Regions from separate parts of the Bradyrhizobium sp. USDA 4504 genome, predicted to be linked through region 2. Evidence: predicted binding sites of a transcription regulator. Region 2 holds the regulator's gene; the other holds the start of a gene.
What was found. The regulator LexA, encoded in region 2, represses DNA repair genes until DNA is damaged. The targets are predictions, from matches to a motif close to TGTTCNNNNTGTGTTCNG.
Positions count from the first base shown of each region.

Region 1: a site for LexA is predicted at 2,927-2,944, ahead of ACVMB1_RS25045 (PA0069 family radical SAM protein). Genes of this name have one in related genera too.

Region 1 is NZ_JBSSGV010000001.1:5,316,736-5,324,266, reverse strand. Features, by position in the region: gene ypfJ (KPN_02809 family neutral zinc metallopeptidase) at 1-382, shown strand, start outside; gene moaB (molybdenum cofactor biosynthesis protein B) at 567-1,130, shown strand; gene ACVMB1_RS25055 (bifunctional helix-turn-helix transcriptional regulator/GNAT family N-acetyltransferase) at 1,245-2,186, opposite strand; gene ACVMB1_RS25050 (glycosyltransferase family protein) at 2,232-2,801, opposite strand; gene ACVMB1_RS25045 (PA0069 family radical SAM protein) at 2,966-4,132, shown strand; gene ACVMB1_RS25040 (VOC family protein) at 4,250-4,696, shown strand; gene ACVMB1_RS25035 (ribonuclease HII) at 4,791-5,567, shown strand; gene ACVMB1_RS25030 (glycosyltransferase family 39 protein) at 5,889-7,397, shown strand.
Region 2 is NZ_JBSSGV010000001.1:3,061,763-3,069,293, reverse strand. Features, by position in the region: gene ACVMB1_RS14070 (IS1595 family transposase) at 1-579, opposite strand, end outside; partial or broken gene ACVMB1_RS14065 (IS1 family transposase) at 711-1,025, shown strand; gene ACVMB1_RS14060 (hypothetical protein) at 1,050-1,268, shown strand; gene ACVMB1_RS14055 (hypothetical protein) at 1,454-1,726, shown strand; partial or broken gene ACVMB1_RS14050 (ComEC/Rec2 family competence protein) at 2,116-4,394, shown strand; gene ACVMB1_RS14045 (hypothetical protein) at 4,391-4,618, opposite strand; gene ACVMB1_RS14040 (hypothetical protein) at 4,764-5,192, opposite strand; gene lexA (transcriptional repressor LexA) at 5,449-6,153, opposite strand; gene ACVMB1_RS14030 (molybdopterin molybdotransferase MoeA) at 6,397-7,531, opposite strand, start outside.

The sequences.
Region 1 (7,531 bases), 2.3 Mb from region 2:
CATCGCGCATGAGGCCGGCCATCACATCCAGAACCTGCTCGGCATCATTCCGCGCGTGAATCGGCTGCAGCAGCAGGCCGGCAGCAAGGCCGAGGCCAACGCGCTGCAGGTCAAGGTCGAGCTGCAGGCCGATTGCCTTTCCGGCGTCTGGGTCAACCGCGAGGAGAAGAAGCGGCCGGGCTTCCTCGAGGCCGGCGACATCGACGCCGCGCTGACCACCGCGAACGCGATCGGCGACGACACGCTGCAGCGGCAGGCGACGGGCAGGGTGGTGCCTGATTCCTTCACCCACGGCTCCGCCGCGCAGCGCAAGGAGTGGTTCATGAGGGGCTACCAGCAGGGCACCGTGCAGGCCTGCAACACGTTCGGCGGTAGCTTGTAGCCGTGTGCCGGTAGCGTCATCCCCGGATGAGCGCGAACGCGCTCACTCGGGATATGTTCGCCTGTTGGCGAGCCTCGAAGGATGACGGAGCCCGTGGCCCATCCTGAGGTGCTCGCCCAGTGATGCAAGTGCACCGCGAGGCGAGCACCTCAGGATGTCGTCAGCGGGATGGAAAGAGGTGCAAATGTCCTCACTCGACGAATCCAAATCATTCATCCCGCTCAATATCGCGGTACTGACGATTTCCGACACCCGCTCGCTGGCGGATGACAAGTCGGGCACCACGCTGGCCGACCGTCTCACCGCGGCCGGCCACAAGCTCGCGGCGCGCGAGATCGTCACCGACGATGTCGAGGCGATCAGAGCCGTGATCCGGCGCTGGATCGCCGATCCCGCTGTCGATGCCGTCATCACCACCGGCGGCACCGGCTTCACCGGCCGCGACGTGACGCCGGAGGCGGTCGAGCCATTGTTCGAGAAGCGGATGGACGGCTTTTCGATCGCCTTCCACATGCTGAGCCACGCCAAGATCGGGGCGTCGACTGTCCAGAGCCGCGCCACCGCTGGCGTTGCGGGCGCGACCTTCATCTTCTGCCTGCCCGGCTCGCCCGGCGCCTGCCGCGACGGCTGGGACGGCATTTTGGCGGCGCAACTCGACTACCGCACGCGCCCCTGCAATTTCGTCGAGATCATGCCGCGGCTGGATGAACATCTGCGCCGCCCGAAGGCGAAAGGCGCGAGCGCTTAGCCTCCCTCATTCCGGGGCGTGCGAAGCGCGAACCCGGAATCCAGAGATTGTGGCGCGAGATGCCGGGTTCGATGCTGCGCATCGCCCCGGAATGACGCCGGAGGGTAAAGAGCCCTACAACTCCAGCTCCCAGGTCTCGCCGACTAGGTCGACGCCAAAGCTGTGGTGCTTTTCTTCCTTGACCCGCTCGAAGCCGGCACGGGCGTAGATGCCGCGCGCGGCGACCAGGATGCTCTGGGTCCACAGCGTCATCTTCTTGTAACCCTTCTCGCGCGCGGCGCGGATGCATTGCTCGACCAGTGCGCGGCCGACGCCGAGCCCGCGCGCCTTTTCTTCCACCAGCAGCAGGCGCAGCTTGGCGACCCCGTCGCCGCCGTCGACCAGGAAGACCGAGCCGACCGGCTCGCCGTCGACCTCCGCGATCCAGCAATGCTCGCGCGCCGGATCGAACGATCGCAGAAACTGCGCGCAGATCTCGGCCACCAACGCCTCGTAGCTAATGTCCCAGCCATACTCCTCCGCGTAGGCTTGTCCCTGCCGCGAGACGACCCAACCCATGTCGCCGACGCGATGGCTGCGCAGCAGGAAGCCGACCGGTTTCTCGGCCGGCGGCTCCAGCGATTGCTCGATCGTGCCCATGGCGCGCACCACCGCGGCGCGACGGTCGCCGTCCATCTGCTTCAATAGCGTCCCGACCTCGCTGCGCGAGCGGCAGTCGAGATCGGCGGCAGCAGTGCGGCCCTTGGCGGTGAGGGCCACCTCGTTGACGCGCTTGTCGGCCTTCGATGGCTTCCGCGTCACGATCTGGCGCCTTTGCAGCGCCGCCAGCGTGCGGCTGACGAAGCCGGCATCGAGGTCGAGATCGCGCACCAGATCGGTTGCGGTGCAATTTTCGCGGTGCGCGAGCTCGTAGATGATCCGCGCTTCCTGCAGCGTGAATGGTGAGTGCAACAGCTTCGGCTCGATGATGCCGAGCTTGCGGGTATAGAACCGGCTGAAGCCGCGGACCGCGGCGACCTGGCTCTCGAGCGTGGTGTCATGGAAGTTTGATTTCATCAAGCATATTATTTGACGGAATCAAATAATCCGCAAGCGCTTTGTTCAGGCCACCATGATCCGGCTCCGCAGCATGGTGCGGGAGGAACGGCCGAGCCGGCGCAGCAGGCGCGCCTCGGAGCGGCGGGCATCGGGCCGGTAGCCGCCGATCCGCTCGTAATGCTCGCGCGCGATCAAAAGGCCCTGTTCGGCCGAGGGCCCGGTGATCATCCGGGCAACGAATTTGAGGCCGTCGCGCAGGCCCGGGTCGGTGTAGGGTGCGCGGGCGTAGCGGAAGATGCCGGCGCGGTCCTTGCCGCTGGCCGCCACCATCTGGATGAACTGGGTGGTTTCCTCGATCCAGCCGGCATCGAGCACTGCGCCCGGATGCAGGAACATCAGCCAGGGCGACCGCGCCTGCCGCGCGCCTGCCGCAAGCGCCGCGGCGCGCGTGCCCTCGAAGCGCATGAAACGGCAGCCGGCAACGTCGGCGACGCGCTCCATCACATCGCTGTTGCTGCGGTCGACCAGCAGCACTTCGCGGATGACGCCGGCGGCCGCGCCCGGCACCAGCGCCGCCAATGTTGCGACCGCGGTGCGCTCGACGCCGTCGGTTGGAATGATCACGCTCAGCATGATTTTGAGGCTTCGATGGCTCAAACGGTGGAGAAACTCCGGCCGTGTTATCACCTTGTCATATTCAAAGCAGCCTGTTCGCCTGCAGAATTTTGTAGCAAGGTTTTGTGGAATTTCTCCGTTCATGTTCTTGATTTGTTCTCGTGCCGTGTTAGCTTCAAAGCATGAGCCGAGCATCCTCTCATGCCCTCAAGCACCCGCCGGTAACGGCGCCCTCCGATAACCCGGCGGGTGCACCTTCCCCTTTTCCCGAGCTTGCGGTCGCGATCGAGCGCGAGCGGCGGCGCGGCCGCGGCGCGCAGTCCAACGCCAGCGGCCGCTACGAGGCCGAGGCGCGCGTTGCCTTCGACGACGGCTGGCAGAGCCTCGAGGACCTGCCGCCATTTGCGACCAGCGTGGCGCTCGACACCTCGCGCAAGGTGATCACCCGCAACGACTCGCCCGACATCGGCTTCGACCGCTCGATCAATCCGTATCGCGGCTGTGAGCACGGCTGCGTCTATTGCTTCGCGCGGCCGACCCACGCCTATCTCGGCCTGTCGCCGGGGCTGGACTTCGAATCGAAGCTGTTCGCCAAGCCGGACGCACCCGCGCTGCTCGAGAAGGAGCTGGCGGCACCGGACTACGAGGCGCGGATGATCGCGATCGGCACCAACACCGATCCCTATCAGCCGATCGAGCGCGACCGGAAGATCATGCGCGGCATCCTCGAGGTGCTGGAGCGCGCCGGCCATCCGGTCGGCATCGTCACCAAGTCGGCGCTGGTCACCCGCGACATCGACATCCTGGTACGTATGGCCAAGCGCAATCTCGCCAAGGTCGCGCTCTCGGTGACGACGCTCGACCCGAAACTCGCCCGCACCATGGAGCCGCGCGCCTCGACCCCGCCGAAGCGGCTCGAGGCGATCAAGCGGCTCACGGATGCCGGCATCCCGACCACGGTGATGGTCGCACCCGTGATCCCGGCGCTGAACGATTCCGAGATCGAGCGCATCCTCGATGCCGCCGCACATGCCGGCGCCAGGGAGGCGAGCTATGTGCTGCTGCGGCTGCCGCTCGAGGTGCGCGATCTGTTCCGCGAATGGCTGATGGCCAACTATCCCGATCGCTACCGTCACGTCTTCACGCTGATCCGCGACATGCGCGGTGGCCGCGACTACGACTCGCAATGGGGCACGCGGATGAAGGGCACCGGCCCGATGGCCTGGATGATCGGCCGCCGCTTCGAGATCGCCTGCGAAAAGCTCGGCCTCAACAAGCGGCGGACCAAGCTGACCACCGATCACTTCGCCAAGCCGAAGCGCAGCGGGCAGCAGCTGAGCTTGTTTTAGGTGCCAGCAAAGTGATGATCGTCATTGCGAGGAGCGAAGCGACGAAGCAATCCATGCATCCGAATATGTGGAACAATGGATTGCGTCGCTTCGCTCGCAACGACGGGAAAGGTAAACATGAGTAACGCCCCGACCGCACGCTTCACCGTCCTCACGCTGGGCGTCAGCGACATGCGCGCCAGCATCGGCTTTTATGAATCGCTCGGCTTCTCCAGGAAGATGCGCGCGACCGGCGAGGAGGTCGCCTTCTTCGAGACCGGCGGCACCGTGCTCGGCCTGTTCCCGTGGCATCTGCTCGCTGCCGATGCCGGGCTGCCGGATCAGCCACGGCCTTCAGCGTTCCGCGGCGTCGCGATCGCTTGGAACTGCAACGACGACGCCGAGGTCGATCGTGTGATGGCGTTCGCGCTGTCGAAAGGCGCCAGGCTGCTGAAACCCGCGCAGCCGACCAGCTATGGCGGCTATTGCGGTTATTTCGGCGATCCCGACGGCCACGCCTGGGAAGTGGTGCGCGCGCCGGGCTTTGAGGTTCGCGACGACCGCCGGGTGTCAATCCCCGATTAGAGCGCCGATCCCGATTAGGGTGGCGGATTGAATAACGGGGAAGGGCGCCAGGTTCCCGGTTGCGCCGCGGGCCGGGCTTGACCACGATCCCCGCATGATTCGGGACAAGTCCAATCGCACGTCAAAGACCGCGTCGAAGAAGAAGCCGGCCGAGCCGGCCAAGCCGGACAAGCGCGTCATCGTGGTGACGCGGCCGAGCTTTCGGCGCGAGCGCGCGCTGATCAAGCGCGGCGTCTGGCCGGTCGCCGGCTGCGACGAGGCCGGGCGCGGGCCGCTGGCGGGCCCGGTGGTCGCCGCCGCCGTGGTGCTGGACCCAAATCGGATACCCAAGGGCCTCGATGATTCGAAGCGGCTGACCGTCGAGCGCCGCGAGGAACTGTTCGAGGAAATCTGCGCGACAGCAGCGTTCTCGGTCGCGGTGGCGTCACGGGCGCGGATCGACCGCGACAACATCCTGCGCGCCTCGCTGTGGGCGCTGGCGCGCGCGGTGCATGCGCTGCCGGAAATGCCGAAGCATGTCTTCGTCGACGGCCGCGACAAGCTCGCCACGCCCTGCGACGGCGACGCCGTGATCGGCGGCGACGGCATCGTGGCCTCGATCGCGGCGGCCTCGATCATCGCCAAGGTGACGCGCGACCGCCTGATGTGCGCGCTGGCGCTGGATTGCCCCGGCTACGGCTTCGAGCAGCACAAGGGCTATGCCGTCCCCGAGCACCTCGAGGCGCTCGACCGGCTCGGCCCCAGCAGCCATCACCGCAGTTTCTTCGCTCCCGTCGTCGCGGCGCGGCTGAAGCATTTCCCGGTCCCGGCGGAGCCCGACCTGTTCACGGTGGACGCCGAAAGCGAAGCCGCGGCATCCGAAGCGGCGTAAAGCGCGGCGGCGCCGCACTCTCGGTGGCATCGCCCGGCTCGCCGCCTCCGCTAAAGCTTCGGCGCGCCAGGGGGCCCTGGCCTCGTCGAAGCCTTGGCGAAGACGGGACCGGGCGATCCAGTATTCCAGAGACCGTTGTGCTCAAGCCTGGCCGCCGCGGCGTACTGGATGCCCGCCTTCGCGGGGCATGACAGCGATGTTTGACTTTGCACCGTGGACACATCCAGCCCGGTTGCCTCCATCGCCGCCGCCGTTTATCAAAAAACCTCGGGATCAGATGGCGCCGCTTGATACGGGTGGCTGGGGCATTTCAGGCGTTTCATGCGGTTTACCTCCCTGGTTGTCGAACTGATCCGCGCCCGGCCGCGCCTCGTGGTCTGGATCGTGGTGCTGGCGCAGGCCGCGATCTGGCTGTTCCTGCCGGCCATCTTCTACGGCAGTCCGCCCGGCAACCTCGCCACCATCCTCGCCTTCGGCCGCGAATATCAGGTCGGCACCGACATGGGGCCGCCGCTCGCGTTCTGGCTCGCCGACATCGCCTTCCGCGCCGTCGGCAATCACGTGTTCGGCGTCTATCTCCTGGCGCAGGTCTGCGAGATCGTCACCTTCATCGCCTTCTACGCCTTGGCGCGCGCCATCGTCGGTGGCCCGCAGGGCGTGCTGGCAGTGCTGCTGTCGATGACGGTCGTGGTGTTCTCCTCGCCAAGCGTCGAGTTCGGCCCGCTGATCCTGGCGCGCCCGCTCTGGGCGCTGCTGTTGCTGCATTCCTGGCAACTGATCGGGCAGAACCGGCGCAACGCCTGGTTCGCCTGGTCGATCGATTGCGGGCTCCTGCTGCTGACGACGCCGGCGGCGATCGGCATGATCCTGCTCGTGACAGGCTTTGCGCTCGCAACCGAGCGCGGGCGGCGCATGCTCAAGTCGGTCGATCCGATCTACGCGCTGCTCGTCATCATCGTGCTGGCGCTGCCCTACCTGATCTGGATGCTCCGCGCCGACGTCCTGGCGCTGCCGGCCTTGCCGGCACTCGCCGATCTCAAGGCGCGCGCGCTGCGCTGGGGCGTGGTGCTCGGCGGGCTGATCGTGGCGACCGCCGCGATCGCGCTGCTGGCGATCCTCAATTCGCGCTGGTTCGCCGGCAAGACCGAGGATGCCCCGATCATCAACCGCCCGCCGGTCAGTCCGCTGGCGCGGCAATTCGTGTATTTCTTCGCGTTCGCGCCGGCGATCGCGAGCAGCTTCGTCTCCGCGCTGTTCAATCTCGATCGCGCCTTCGGCGGCGCCGGAGTGGCGCTGTTGATGTCCGGGCTTGCCGTCGTGGTCGCGACCGGCGAACTGATCCCGCTCAGGCGGCAGCGGCTGCTGCGTTCGGTCTGGGCCTTGGCGGTCGCGGCGCCTGCAGCGCTCGCGCTGGCGGCGGCGCTGTTCCTGCCCTGGACCAGCACCACGGAGGCGTCCACCTCGCTGCCGGCAGCCGCGATGGGCCGCTTCTTCGATGACAGCTATGAGCGCCGCACCAACCAGCGCCTGCGCGCGGTGGCCGGCGATCCCGAACTTGCCAGCCTGATTGCGATGAACCGCCGCCGCCCGCATCTTTTGCTCGACGCCACGCCGCAGCGGACGCCGTGGCTGTCGGTCGCAAAATTCAACGAAACCGGCGGCGTCGTGGTGTGGCGCGCACAGGACACCGCCGGCACGCCGCCGCCCGACATCGCGCAGCGCTTCCCCGGCCTCGTGCCGGAAGTGCCGCGTTCGTTCGACCGGCTGGTCAACGGACGGCAGCCGGTGCTGCGGATCGGCTGGGCGATCGTGCGGCCGAAAGGGACGTGATTTGACGTGACGTGGAGCCGTAGATGGGGTAACGGGCCGGCCGCCCGCTCGCTACGGCGCAATTTGGAAGCGCGCTCGCGAGCGGCCTGTTGGTTGGAAGGCGGTCGTCCCTCAAACTGATGGTGTTCAACGGA
Region 2 (7,531 bases):
CTTGATGATGGGCATCAGATCGCCAGCGCGCACGCCATCAACGTGGAAGCTGCGTGCGGAACCGCCGCGCTCAACGAGGGTAAAAACGACGTTGCGGTTCGACCACGCCTGACGGCCGGTCTTGGGCTGGCCTTCGACGAAGCCAACGAAGGTCTCGTCCGCTTCCACGATCTTACCGCCGCTGCCCATTGGCGGCATCATCAGGCCGTTGACGCGCATGGCTTCGCGGATGCGATGCGAGATGAACCAAGCGGTTTTGAGGGTGCAGCCAAGGGTGCGGTGAAGCTGGTTGCTGCTGATGCCCTTCTTGCTGGAGGTCATCAGGAAGATCGCCTGCAGCCAATGGCGCATGGGGACGTGGCTGGCTTCAAAGATGGTGCCAACCTTCACGGTGAACGGCTTGCGGCACTGGTAGCACTTGTAGGTGCCAATGCGGGTGCTCTTTCCGCCCATCTTGGAAATGCGATCCGCGCCGCCGCAATGCGGGCAAACCGGCCCATTCGGCCACAGGCGCGCTTCAACGAAGGCGTAAGCGGCCTCTTCGTCGTGGAAGTGCTTGGCTGAAATGACCGATTTCATGACGATTCTCCCTTATGAACCAACTATATATCGGCTCATTGGGTACGTCAAGTAAAGCGACCTATGAAAGGTCAAAATTCGGTCGTGCGTCAGTTTGAAATTCGTTGACCGCGACCTGGTTCTCGGCTCCGCCCAGTATCAAGCACGTCTCCACGTCATTCGTGGAGCGCCAGAACCTCACCATGCGCATGTCAATGCGTCGGTTTACGCGTCTAACGAACGCCTTCTCTAAGAAGGTCGAGAACCACTACCACGCGCTGGCGCTGTACTTCGTTTGGTACAACTTCATCAAGCAGCACAAGACATTGCGCATGACGCCCGCGATGGCTGCGGGACTTGTTTCATCGCCGATGGAAATGAGCGATATTGTAACTTTAATCGACAAGCGCGAGGGCGAGCCGAAGAAGCGCGGGCCATACAAGAAGCGGGCAATTTCGGCCTCTTAAGCTTTGCAAGATGGGGAGATTTCCATGGATCGTCTGGTTATCGTTGCTGTGATCGGCTTGTTCACTTCGTCCGCCAACGCCATGACCATGGAGGAATGCCGGGCGCAGTACAAAGCGGAATTCAGCCACCCCGCAAAGAAAAAGGGGATCGGTATCGATTGGCATGGCTATCAAACCAAGCGCTGCGGTATTGACCCGAACGCTAGCGTGCCAGCGCCGAAAGACACTCCAAAGCCTCACTGATTTCAAACTGAGGCATTACCCAAAATTCGAGAGAACATCCACCTTCCACGAAAGGTTAAGTCACGGGCGCGTTACAATTCGCTCAACCTCTGCTAGCGTCATTTTCACGCAATTGATTCCGACAAGTTTGGCGACCAAGACATTGAAAAGACAAATAAAAAATATAAATAGGGCTAGGCTTGCGAATGGCCCCCAATAAGGATTTTGACCTAGTTAAGCATTTCATGTTTCACTTGGTCACAGGCGGTCTGATGTTCCTTGGAGCTGGTGCCGTATCGGCTGGGCTGGAGCTAGCCGCAGATTATCTCGACGAGTTCCGGAAACTATGGCTACTAGCGATTGTTTTTCATCTGGTAGCAATCGTGATTCTGGCCTTAGATGTAGGAAGTCTCGTGTTTTTCCTGATGATCCGCACGTACCGGTTCGTGAAAGACACATGGTCCATGAAGGACGGCTGAGATGAAGAAGAGCAGCAGCAAACGACAGATTAGACGAAACGTCTTCGCTGGTTCGCCTCACAAGGGGTCGTCGAGGATTGTCGAGGTGACGAAGGTCCATGGGAAAGCAAAGACCATGGCGAACACCAAAGCTGAAGCGCGAAGCCTTACCGGAATGGTGAAGGACGACATAGCATTGTACTTGTCTCCACTTACCGCCGTCGCCGGTGAGTTTCGCAGGCGCTTGCGCGGCGCGTAAAGAACGAGCCTTCCCACTTTCCATGCCCATCAAAGGCCGCCAAATCCGGCGGCCTTTTTCTTTTTGGCAACTGGGTACGCAAAGTATAATATCTCCAGTCGGGTGACGGGGCGATCCGCTAGCCTGCCGCCCGGCAGGGATCGCAAGCGGAATGGCGGAGCAGGGCACGACGCCGGGCGGCAAACGCGGCTACGCGGGGACGTGGCCGCCGCGCACGGCTGCGCCGGTCGGCGGCTTTCTCCCGGCGCGCGCCGGCATCTGGAAGCCTCTCGTCGAGACATTGCGGCAATGGGCGCGCGCCGAGGCCGGCGCTGGCCGCCTGTTGCCCTGGGTGCCGGTGGCGTTCGGCACCGGCATCGCGTTCTATTTCGCGGCCGAGCACGAGCCGGTGCTGTCGGTCGCGGCCACCGTCGCAATCCTGCTCTGCCTGCTGGCGCTGCTGCTGCGGCGGCGCAGCGTGTTTCCCGTCATCGCGCTGCTGGCCGCGGTGGCCGCGGGCTTTGCGACGGCGACCTGGAAGACGGCGCGCGTCGCTCACACGGTGCTGGCGCGGCCGATGTTCTCGGTGGCGCTGACCGGCTTCGTCGAGACGCGCGACATCCGCGAGAAGACCGATCGTTTCGTGCTGCGTGTGGTTTCGATGGAGAGCCCGCGCGACATGACGAAGCTCGATCGGGTCCGGCTCTCGGTGAAGAAGGGCACCGCGCCCGATGTCGGCAGCTTCGTTGAATTGAAGGCACGGCTGATGCCGCCGCTCGGGCCGCAGCGCCCGGGCTCCTATGATTTCGGCCGCGACCTGTATTTCCAGGGCATCGGCGCCTCCGGCTTCGTGATGGGCGCGGTCAAGACCAGGGAGCCGCCTGCGACCGGCGGCTTTGCGCTGCGCTACGCCGCCTTCATGCAGGGCCTGCGCGACGCCATCGACGCGCGGATTCGCACCACGCTCGACGGCGACCAGCGCGCGATCGCAACCGCCTTGCTCACCGGCCGGCGCGACGCGATCTCGACGCCGGTCAACGATGCGATGTTCATCTCGGGGCTCGGCCACGTGCTGTCGATCTCCGGCTACCACATGGCCGTGGTGGCCGGCGTCGTGTTCTTCGCGGTGCGCGCGCTGCTCGCGCTGTTTCCGGCGCTGACGGCGGCGCATCCGATCAAGAAATGGGCGGCGGCGGCCGCGCTGGTCGCCGCCGCATTCTATCTTCTGCTGTCGGGCGCCGAGGTTGCGACGCAGCGGTCGTTCTTCATGACCGCCGTGGTGCTGCTCGCCGTGATCGTCGACCGCCGCGCGATCACCTTCCGGACGCTGGCGGTGGCGGCGCTGATCGTGCTCGCGATCGCGCCGGAGGCGCTGGTGCATCCCAGTTTCCAGATGTCGTTTGCGGCAACGCTCGGGCTGGTGGCGCTAGTGCAGATCGGGCTGCCGAACCTGCTGGCGTCGCCCGACCATTCGGCGACCGCGCGCGTCGCGCTGTGGGGCGGCCGGGAGCTCACGATGCTGATACTGGCCTCGCTGGTGGCGGGGCTGGCGACGACGCCCTATGCCGCGTTCCATTTCCACCGCGTGACGCCCTACGGGCTGCTCGCCAACCTCGCGGCGATGCCGGTGGTCTCGGCGGTCGTGATGCCGGCCGGCCTGCTGGGGCTCGTCGCCATGCCGTTCGGCTTCGACGGCGTGTTCTGGGCGATCATGGGTCTTGGCATCGACTGGATGATCCTGGTGACGCAATGGGTCGCCGCACTCCCGGGCGCGGTCGGCCGCATGGCGGCGTTCGGCATCGGGCCGCTGATCGCAGCGAGCGCCGGCATCATCCTGCTCGGGCTGCTGCGCACGCCGCTGCGCTGGTCAGGTGCGGTGCTGCTGCTGGTGGCTCGGTCTGGGCGCTCAGGGTGCCGCAGCCGGACGTGCTGATCTCGGGCGACGGCCGCAATGTCGCGGTGCGTGGCGGTGATGGACGGCTGCATCTGATGCACAGCGCCAAGGATGCATTTTTGGTCAAGGAGTGGCTGGCGGCGGACGCCGACGCGCGCACCGCCACCGATGCGTCGCTCGGCGAGGGCGTCTCGTGCGATGCCGGCGGCTGCGTGACCCAGGGACCCGGCGGCACCTTCGTCGCGCTGGCGACCCGGTCGGAGGCGCTGGCGGACGACTGCGAGCGCGCAGCCCTGATCGTGACGGCGCGGCGGGCGCCGCAGGGCTGCGCGGCATCGGTGATCGATGCCGAGCGGCTGCGCCGCCACGGCGCGCTGGTGCTGCGGCGGAGCAGGGACGGCTACGTCGTCGATGCGGTCAAGCCCGGCGGGATCGACCGGCCGTGGTCGCCGGCGGTTCCCGGCGACGGCGAGAGCGAGACGACGCTACGCGCCCCCGCGCCGCGGCCTGCGGTGGATGCGACGCCGGCCGAGACCGATCTGCAGGGCGATGATTAGCCGTGGTCCGGCAAGGGCGCGCTTGGCAGCTCGAACAGGCCGAGATGGTATTCGTCGGAGTCGGGGCCGGCGTCGGGCTTCTTGACGAGAGTGAAGGAAGCCTCGGGAAATTGCTCCCAGACTTTCAGGTCGTCGGCCGTTACCGTCAGCCAACCGAACCGGAACATGTAGCGGCCCGGTTCCGTGACGCGTCCAGCCTTTTGCCATGTGACCTTATCGACCACCGCGCACGTCCTCCGTACCCGATGATGCGCCAAGGTGCCAGCCGACGCAAATCTCCTTCTGCGCCCCGGAAGCGGGAGTCCGGGGTCGCCCGAAATTGCTTAGGTCATCCGCCGCCGAACAGCTCATTCCGCGGCGACGATGCGCTCAACCCAAAAACAGCGTTGCGAATGCGGAGGGCCGCCGCTCCGCAACCTTCGGCTTCTGCTCGACCGGCGGATGCAGCGCCGGCAATTGCAGCACGCTGACGCGCTGTCCCTCGACCAGCTGGGTCACCAGCACATGGCTGCCGTCGGGGAATTCGACCGCGTCATGATGCCGATCGGGCACGTCGGGCTCGACTTCGTTGAACACGCCGACGCGATAGTTCAGCGTCTTGGTCCAGATCCAGCGGCTGTCGTAGCGAACGTTCTCGGCGAAAGCGAGCTCGGTGCCCGGCAGCATGCAGACCGCGACAGTGGGGTCATTCTCCGAAGCAAAGCCGCGGGTTGACGTGCCGCGGAACGTCGTCGTGATCAGCGTCTCTCCGACAATGGCGGGGCGCGATGCCACGGCGTGCAGACTATAGTCACACATCGGATGGCTCCTCATTTCGAGGTAGCGACCCGTGCCTCTCCTTGAGGCATTAGGGCCTCTACCAGAGTGGACGATAGCGAACGAGCGTCTGCTCGTTTCTGGGCGATTGTACGACTGGTCCGAGATCGCTCCGATCACAAACACGCGACGCTGCGCGAGAGGTATCGGAGCGCATCGGGCAGGCCGTACGCTACACTATCATGCAAGGAACGATCCGACGTGTTGCTCGTTCCCGGCCGCCGCAAGTATTTGCAATTCAGTATTTGCGATAAAGGCCGATCAGCTTGCCCTGGATGCGGACCCGGTTCGGCGGCAGGATGCGCACTTCATAGGCGGTGTTGGCCGGCTCGAGCGCGATCGATGCGCCGCGGCGGCGGAAGCGCTTCAGGGTGGCTTCCTCCTCGTCGATCAGCGCCACCACGATGTCGCCGGTATTGGCGACGTCGTTGCGCTGGATCAGCGCCATGTCGCCGTCGAGGATGCCGGCATCGACCATCGAGTCGCCGCGCACCTCGAGCGCATAGTGCTCGCCGGCACCGAGCATGTCGGGCGGCACGCTGATGGTGTGGCTGCGGGTCTGCAGCGCCTCGATCGGCGTACCGGCGGCGATCCGGCCCATCACGGGGACCGCGACCGGACGGTTGCCGTCGTCCTCGGCAATCGGCGGCGTGCTGGCGCGCCGGCCGAGGGTGCCTTCGATGACGCTGGGCGTGAAGCCGCGGCGGCCGTTGCCGCCGCCGGCCGAGAGTTCGGGCAGCTTGATGACCTCGATGGCGCGGGCGCGGTTCGGCAGGCGGCGGATGAAGCCGCGCTCCTCCAGCGCAGTGATCAGGCGGTGGATACCGGACTTCGAGCGCAGGTCGAGCGCATCCTTCATCTCGTCGAAGGAGGGCGGTACGCCCGCCTCTTTCAGACGTTCATTGATGAAACGCAGTAGTTCGTACTGTTTGCGCGTGAGCATCTCGAGTATTCCCCCGGTTGATAGCGTCGTTCGATTCCGAGACTCTTCTGGTGGGGCCTGCAGGCCGGGCCTGACCTCAGGAGCATGTGCTCAATGCACCTGCTTCCATGCAGCTTCCCGAATGTAGACACCAGTACTCGAAACAAATCATGAACGGACACTATATGTTCGATATGTGTTCCGCAACCACTTAATTTCCGGTGAACGTGTCGGGCAACGCACAATCGGCGGGGCGCGAAAACCCTATTCGGGCAGTGTCAGAATCTCGCATTCGCTGCCCTTGACGGCAGCTGCCGCAAACGGCGGACGCACGAGAAGTGCCCGTGCCGCAGCGAGATTCCCGAGCAGCGACGAGTCCTGCTGCGTCACCGGCGTTGCGATCAGCCTGCCGTCCTCGCGCGCTTCGAGCCGCGCACGCAGATAGTCCTCGCGCTGGTCGTTGGCAGCGAGGTCGCGGCCGAGCAGGGCGCTCGCGCGGCGATGACGAATCACTTTCCGGCCGCTCAGCGCCCGAATCAACGGCACCAGGAACAGGAAGGCGCAGACATAGGACGACACCGGATTGCCCGGCAGGCCGATCACCCGCATCGCGCCGAGCCGGCCATGCATCATCGGCTTGCCGGGCCGCATCGCAATCCGCCAGAACGCCATCTCGACCCCCTCGGCTTCCAGCGACCGCTTGACGAGATCGTGGTCGCCGACCGAGGCGCCGCCTGTCGTGATCAGGACATCGGCACCGGCCTCGCGCGCCCGGCGGATGCCCGCCGTGGTCGCCTCCACCGTGTCGGCGGCAACGCCGAGGTCGACGGTCTCGGCGCCTTCGGCGCGCGCCAGCGCCCGCAGCGCGTAGCCGTTGGAATAGACGATCTGGCCGGGACCGGGCTGCGAGCCCGGCATCACCAGCTCGTCGCCGGTCGCCAGCACCGCGACCTTCGGGCGGCGGCGCACCGCAAGTTCCGGATAGTTCATGGCGGCCGCCAGCGACAGCGCGCGGTCGGACAGGCGGCTGCCGCCGGCGAGCAGCACCTCGCCCTCACGGAAGTCGACCCCAGCCGGGCGGATGTGCCGCCCGACGCTGGCGGCCTCCGTGATCGTGATGTGGTCGCCGTCGACGGCGGTGTCCTCCTGGATGATCACCGCGTCGGCGCCATTGGGGATCACGCCGCCGGTGAAGATCCGCACCGCCTCGCCGGCGCCGACCGTCCGCTCGAACGGCCGGCCGGCGGCGACTTCGCCGATCACCTTGAGCCGGGCCTTTAGATCAGCCGCATCGGCGGCGCGCACCGCATAGCCGTCCATCGCCGACATCGGCTGCGGCGGCTGGGTGCGGAGCGCCGCGAGATCGTGCGCAAGCGTGCGGTGGTAGGCGGCATCGAGC